Regions from separate parts of the Peribacillus sp. B-H-3 genome, predicted to be linked through region 2. Evidence: riboswitches for the same ligand, from Rfam matches in the RefSeq annotation. Region 2 holds a riboswitch; the other holds the start of a gene.
What was found. Region 2 has a riboswitch for cyclic di-AMP ahead of ACN6MY_RS11170 (APC family permease). Riboswitches for the same ligand answer to the same signal wherever they lie in the genome.
Positions count from the first base shown of each region.

Region 1: it holds a riboswitch for cyclic di-AMP, as region 2 does, so the genes downstream of both, ACN6MY_RS03250 (cation:dicarboxylate symporter family transporter) here and ACN6MY_RS11170 (APC family permease) in region 2, are expected to answer to the same signal.

Region 1 is NZ_CP183879.1:678,226-681,825, forward strand. It holds gene ACN6MY_RS03240 (hypothetical protein) at 1-176, shown strand, start outside; gene ACN6MY_RS03245 (efflux RND transporter periplasmic adaptor subunit) at 192-1,442, shown strand; cyclic di-AMP (ydaO/yuaA leader) riboswitch at 1,636-1,787, shown strand; gene ACN6MY_RS03250 (cation:dicarboxylate symporter family transporter) at 1,916-3,175, shown strand.
Region 2 is NZ_CP183879.1:2,260,499-2,264,098, forward strand. It holds gene ACN6MY_RS11165 (DMT family transporter) at 183-1,064, shown strand; cyclic di-AMP (ydaO/yuaA leader) riboswitch at 1,140-1,284, shown strand; gene ACN6MY_RS11170 (APC family permease) at 1,462-3,288, shown strand; gene ACN6MY_RS11175 (hypothetical protein) at 3,591-3,600, opposite strand, start outside.

The sequences.
Region 1 (3,600 bases), 1.6 Mb from region 2:
TTTTTGGAAGTATTACGCTGTTCCAGCTTACTATGATTGCGCTAACCTGTTACTATTTAAAATTTTTGTCAGAGAAAAGCAGATTAATAGTTTGGCTGTCGGTTGCATTGGTTTTTATCATCACTTGGACAGCAGGAGCATTCCTCGCTTATCTTGATGTTAGTGTGATTCTGTAAGGGGCTGTGGAGATTATGAAAACTAAGTACAAAGCTATCATTCTATTGGCGGCATTATTATTTATTTGTATCAATGTGTATTTAATTGTAAAAGAAAACAGCAAAGTGGAAAGAACGCTCTTTGTCAGCAAATGGTCGTCTGTCAAAAAAGAGAACCTGACAAAATCATTTCACACTTCTGGCGTAATAAAACCAAATAATGAGTATCCGGTTTACTTTAACGGCGGGAACGGCAAGGAATTTCAGAAGTTCCTTGTTGAAGAAGGCGATGACGTAAGTGCAGGTACCGCACTTTTTCAATATACTTCTCCAGAAGCAGACAGGATCAAAAAAAATCTTGAAGCAGAAAAATCCCAGGCTGCAGGCGACAAGGATGGAATTGATGCATACATCAGCAAGCTTGAGAGCTATAAGGAAACCATTACAGCAGATATGCCTGTTACAGATGAAAATGCAGATATAAATAAAAACCTCAATCTTGCATCTGATGCCTCTAATCAGGCAATCCTAAGCGCGATTGAACAGGAAATTTATAAACAAGAATTAGAAAAGACTAAGCTTGAATCACAAATGAAAAGATTTGACGAACAGCTCGCCTTCATGGATGAACAAAGCAATACCGCAGCCGCAGCAAGCCAGGCAGATGGAATTGTGGAAAAAATCAATAAAAATTTGAAAAATCCTATTCTTACAATTGCATCCAAGACACCTTCGGTAGAAGGTGTGCTATCAGAAAAAGAATTTAGAATGGCCAAAACGGGGATGATGATAACCATCAAATCACCGGAATTAAAAAGACCGCTTAAGGGAACGGTCGTGAAAATTAATGCCTACCCTGTTAAGGAGCCTTCCGTCAATTCCAAAAATTCCTACCGTTTTAAAGGGAGCATAAAAGAAACCCAAAGGGAGCTTCCTATTGGTTCCAATGTTTCTCTAACCGTCACAGCAAAAAATGCAAAAAGAGTATCAGCTATCGAAGAGGAAGCTGTGCATGTAAAAAAGCAGCCTCATGTTTATAAAATAAACCCAAAAGGGTATATAAATAACCAATATGTTGAATTAGGCCTTCGTTCTCAAGGGAAGCAGGAAATAAAAAGCGGTTTGACTGCTGGCGAATTTGCTGTAGTGTCACCATGTAAAACGCCTCAGGATCATAGTTTGTTTATTACTCCTATATTAGTCAGCGAAAATGGAGCCCCAACTTATAAAAAAATTGCCAAGCACTTAACAATCCGCTATCTATTGACTGGTTTATTGGAAAAATAGATCTTTAATATTGGTGTTTTGGGCATTTCCTCTTGCTGCATTTTAAGCATGAGGAGATTTTTTTATTGAGGGCAGCGATCAGATGATTTTTTGCTGCGGCAGGAAATCCTGTCTGTTATCCAGCATTTTCTGCGGGTAGTTATAATCAAAAAGGATTTACAGATTTGCTTTTATAGGATAATATTTTATTATAATTCAATTTCCGCTTAATCTTGTTATTGAGAACGGGGGAACCAACTTTGCGGTGTATTCCGCTTGGGGTGAATTCTGACTTCAGAAAGGGCTAATGTGTGTTTCCGGGCCCTAACCCGACAGCTAACCTCGTCAGCGTCTTAAAGGGAACAGTATGTGAATTTCGTTCGCATGAAAAGACACCCTACGTGTCTTTTTTTTGAACCAAAACATCTATTTGTTTCCCTTACCGAGACAAATTTCTTTTCCACAATAGAATTTTACAGAAGGTGAGGATGTAGATGAAACGAATTGGTTTAGCTTGGCAAATATTTATAGGTCTGGTGATTGGAATTATTGTAGGGGCCATTTTTTATGGAAACTCTGACATAGCTAAATATTTGCAGCCTATTGGAGACATTTTTCTCCGTTTAATTAAAATGATTGTTGTACCGATTGTTATTTCAAGTATTATCATTGCTGTTGCAGGTGTTGGGGACATCAAACAGCTTGGGAAAATTGGCGGTAAAACGATTTTGTATTTTGAAATTATTACGACTGTCGCTATCTTATTAGGATTATTGTCGGCAAATATCTTCAAGCCGGGTGCCGGTGTAGATATGGGACACTTAAGTAAAACAGACATTAGCTCATATGTTGACACAGCAAAAACTACTGAACAGCATTCGTTTGCTGATACAATCGTTAATATAGTTCCTGCGAACCCAATCTCGGCAATCGCCAATGGCGATATGCTGGCCATTATCTTTTTTGCCTTGATGTTTGGTTTTGCGATTTCGGCCATAGGCGAAAAAGGGAAACCGGTGATTCACTTCTTCCAGGGAACGGCAGATGCCATGTTTTATATGACAAACCAGATTATGAAAGTGGCGCCAGTTGGCGTATTTGCGCTTATCGGTGTAACAGTTTCCAAGTTTGGGCTTTCTTCACTTATACCATTAGGCAAGCTCATCATTACGGTTTATGGAACAATGTTTTTCTTTATAATAGTTGTGCTGGGGCTTGTTGCAAAAATAGCGGGATTCAGTATTTTCAAATTAATTAAATCATTGAAAGAAGAGCTAATATTAGCATTTTCTACCGCGAGTTCTGAATCAGTGCTTCCTAAGCTTATGGAAAAAACGGAGAAGCTCGGCTGTCCGAAGCATATTTCATCATTCGTTATTCCGACTGGCTACTCATTCAATCTGGACGGTTCTACACTTTACCAATCGCTTGCCGCCATTTTCATTGCCCAGATGTATGGGATTGATTTGAGCATCACCAAGCAGATTTCATTGGTTCTTGTCTTAATGGTTACTTCAAAAGGAATCGCTGGTGTTCCTGGAGTTTCATTCGTTGTTCTCCTGGCCACACTTGGTTCTGTAGGAATTCCAGTTGAAGGACTTGCGTTTATTGCAGGTATTGACCGCATCCTGGATATGGGCCGTACCGTTGTAAACGTAGTAGGAAATTCCTTGGCTGCGATTGTTATTTCGAAATGGGAAGGCAAATTCGATCCTAATAGAAATGTCCATGCGGCAGAGAAGGTTAACGGATAAATGTAAAAAAGCTCGTATCTCTTAATGCGGTTCATCTTAGGATGGCCTGCATTAAGAGATGCGGGCTTTTTTTGGTGTGCCAGGCATGGCAACTATCTAGGTGGTGAAAGTCCACTGTGGGGGTACACATCGACCAACCACTAAGGAAGCGCAAGGTACTTATCGTGAGGTAAGGGCTGGAGGAAGCGTGGAATAAAATCTTGACTCGACGAACAGAAACCTGATACTAAGGCTCTATAAAGGGACGAGACTCCCAAACAAGTTAAAGTCCAAAAGATGTGCGTAACTTTGTAGGGTAAATCAGGCGAGCAAAAGAGGAAAGATAGTTGTCTTACCCTGGGAGGTCTTGCGGATGTACAGAAGTACAGTCGAAAAAGGTTAGCCGCAAGAAGTCAGCAGAAGCCATAGTAGTGAAATAATTTCAT
Region 2 (3,600 bases):
GTTAATCTTCCTAAAATGCATGGTTTAATACCATTGTAAATATTGGATGATTATTCATTCCTGGTGAACATGTTAAAAATGTATCATTTTTAAATTTGATTGAATTTTCCAGGCTTATTATTTTATTAATTTAACGTATTGCAGTAATATTGGTAAGTATGATTTTTAAAGGAGGCATCTACATGAAACAACTTTCACAAAAAAGGACGGTCTTGATTCTATCCTTTCTTGTTATAATGTGGGGAATTAATTGGCCGCTGTCTAAAATGGCTTTAAGCTATAGTCCGCCGCTATTATTTGCGGGAATACGAACAATTTTAGGCGGAATCATTCTGCTTGCAGTTGCACTGCCCCGTTACAGGCTGCTTAACTTCAAGAAAAACTGGAAAGCTTATCTTATTTCAGCCGTTCTTAATATTATCGTTTTTTATGGCTTTCAAACGGTAGGATTAGGATATATGCCAGCAGGGCTTTTTTCTGCAATTGTATTTATTGAACCTGTGTTGCTTGGAATATTTTCATGGATGTGGCTTGGGGAGTCCATGTATCCCCTGAAAATTGCTGGCCTGGTGTTAGGCTTTGCAGGTGTCGCTGTTATTAGCTCTGGAGGGTTTACTGGAAGCATATCTGCAGCTGGTATATTATTTGCGCTTATTTCTGCGCTTGGATGGGGTCTTGGAACGGTTTATGTCAAGAGAACAAGTGACAGGGTGGACTCAATCTGGATGGTAACACTGCAGCTCCTAATAGGAGGTTTATTTTTATTGGCTGCGGGTTCAAGTACAGAAAACTGGGGAAACATTGACTGGAATGTTCCGTTTGTCTCAAATCTGCTGTTTATCTCAGTATTTGTAATAGCATTTGGCTGGCTTGCATTTTTCACATTAGTCGGTTCTGGAGAAGCAAGTAAAGTAGGTTCTTATACTTTCCTTATTCCGCTCATTGCCATTTTTTGCAGTTCATTTCTGCTGCACGAAACTATAACGTTAAACCTTCTCGCGGGACTTTGTTTAATCATTATCAGCATCTGCTTTGTTAACATCAAATTCAAGAGCAATCCATAAATAAAATTAATTAATGCCAAACAAAATTTTTATTTACAAAATTAGAACGTCACGGTATGATATCAACAGTTTCATATTTCTAAATCGCTGAATCAATTCGAACGGGGAAACCATTTTTGTGGCATATTCTTGCCACTGGGGTGAATCCTAATTTTTTAGGTAGGGCTACTCTTTGGCCCAAATCCGACAGCTAACTCCGTAGGCGTATAGGAGAAGAAGGTGAAGCTGGTGTGACTATGCATTTTTATGTCCACAGGGCTGCTTGTTTATGCCTTGCGGATTTTTTTTGTCTCTTTTTAGCCGCATATCACTTCTTCTCTAGAATTATAGTCTCCCGGCGATTTAAGTTATGTATACAGGGTACTATAATAACAAAACATGAATATGGTGGTGTACTATGTTATCAGCGGTTAAACGACTTTTAATCGGCCGGCCTTTGAAGTCTAATGAACTAGGCGATCAAAAGCTTAATAAGCTGAAAGCCTTGGCGATTCTTTCGTCCGATGCATTGTCTTCTGTGGCTTATGGTCCCGAACAGATTTTGCTTGTATTAATAACAATAAGCGCAGTAGCTTTTTGGTACTCCCTTCCTATTGCTGTGGGTGTCCTATTTTTATTGACAGCACTTATTCTTTCTTACAGGCAAATCATTTACGCTTATCCGCATGGCGGCGGGGCTTATGTAGTATCTAAAGAAAATTTAGGCCGAAATCCTGGATTAATAGCAGGAGGATCGCTGCTTGTTGACTACATACTGACAGTAGCAGTTAGCGTGTCTGCAGGAACGGATGCCATCACATCGGCGTTTCCGGGTCTGCATCCATATACGGTGCCTATTGCGGTGGTGCTAGTAATTTTTATAACGATACTGAATCTCCGCGGGATTACAGAATCAGCTTCAATCCTTGCTTACCCGGTATATTTATTTGTGCTTGCATTATTCATAATGCTAGTGGTCGGGCTATTCCATATCACTTCCGGAGATGTACCGTCTAATCTTCATCCGCATTTTGGGACCCCTGTTGCCGGCATTTCGCTGTTCCTGCTGTTGAGGGCTTTTGCTTCCGGATGTTCTGCACTGACAGGAGTCGAGGCAATCTCGAACGCAATACCCAATTTTAAAGATCCTGCTCCGAAGAATGCAGCCAAAACATTAATGGCAATGGGATCATTATTAGCTGTGCTGTTTACCGGAATTGTTTTTTTGGCCTATTATTATGGAATTACGCCTAAAACAGAGGAAACAGTCGTTTCACAAATTGCTGAAGCTACATTTGGAAGGAATATTTTCTATTATTTCATCCAGGGAACAACAGCCTTAATTCTAATCCTGGCTGCCAACACAGGCTATTCGGCTTTTCCTCTTCTTGCCTTTAATTTGGCTAAAGATAAATTCATCCCCAGAATGTTTACGATGAGAGGGGACCGGCTAGGATATTCAAATGGAATCATTACATTGGGAGCTACTTCAATCCTTTTGATTATTATTTTTAATGGGCAGACCGAACAGCTTATTCCTTTATATGCAGTGGGAGTGTTCATTCCATTTACATTGTCGCAGACAGGCATGCTGGTTAAGTGGGTCAGAGAAAAGCCAAAAGGCTGGATGGGAAAATTAATCACAAACCTTATTGGCGCGCTGATCAGCTTTACGGTCATGATGATTTTCTTTATTACCAAGTTTGGGCAGGTATGGGCTGTGCTGATTTTCCTGCCTCTTATCGTTTTAATGTTTCACAGCATCAAGAAGCATTATGATGCAGTAGGCGAGCAGCTAAGCTTAAAATCCTGCGAGCCCATCCTTCCTATAGAAGGAAATATCATCATTGTGCCGGTAGCCGGTATGACACATGTTGTTGAAAACTCAATCAATTATGCAAAGTCTCTTACAGCCGACCAGGTCATTGCTGTCTATGTTGCTTTTGAACGTGAAGATGAAAAATCATTCGAAGAGAAGTGGAAAAAGTGGCAGCCGGATGTCAGGCTTGTTACTCTGCATTCTTATTATCGAAGTGTTATTCAGCCGTTAACGAAATTCATTGATACTGTAGAACATAAGGCCAGTGAATCGAATTACAGGGTCACGGTGCTGATTCCTCAGTTCATACCGAAGAAAAGCTGGCATAATATCCTTCATAACCAGTCGAGCCTATTGATTCGCGCTTACTTGCTTTATAAGCGTAATGTAGTTGTGACCACAGTACCATTTCATTTAAAAAAGTAATAAATTGTAACAGCTTTGCAGGCTATAAGCAAAGCTGTTTTCTTTTTAATTGGCTGTTTTCGTAAACTTTGTTGCTATTGAACAAGGTGGTTGATTTCCGCTCCAGGATGCTCGCTTTCCGCGGGCGGTCGGTGAGCATCCTCGGCTGCGCCTGCGGTGTCTCACCTGTTCCGCTATCCCGCAGGAGTCTCGCACCTTACGCTCCAATCAACCTGCCTTAACGATGGGATTACCTCACAGAACTTATTAAAAAACAACATTCTTTAAGAAAAGAGCCTTTTAATTTTGTTCAATAGGCAAGGTTAAATTTTT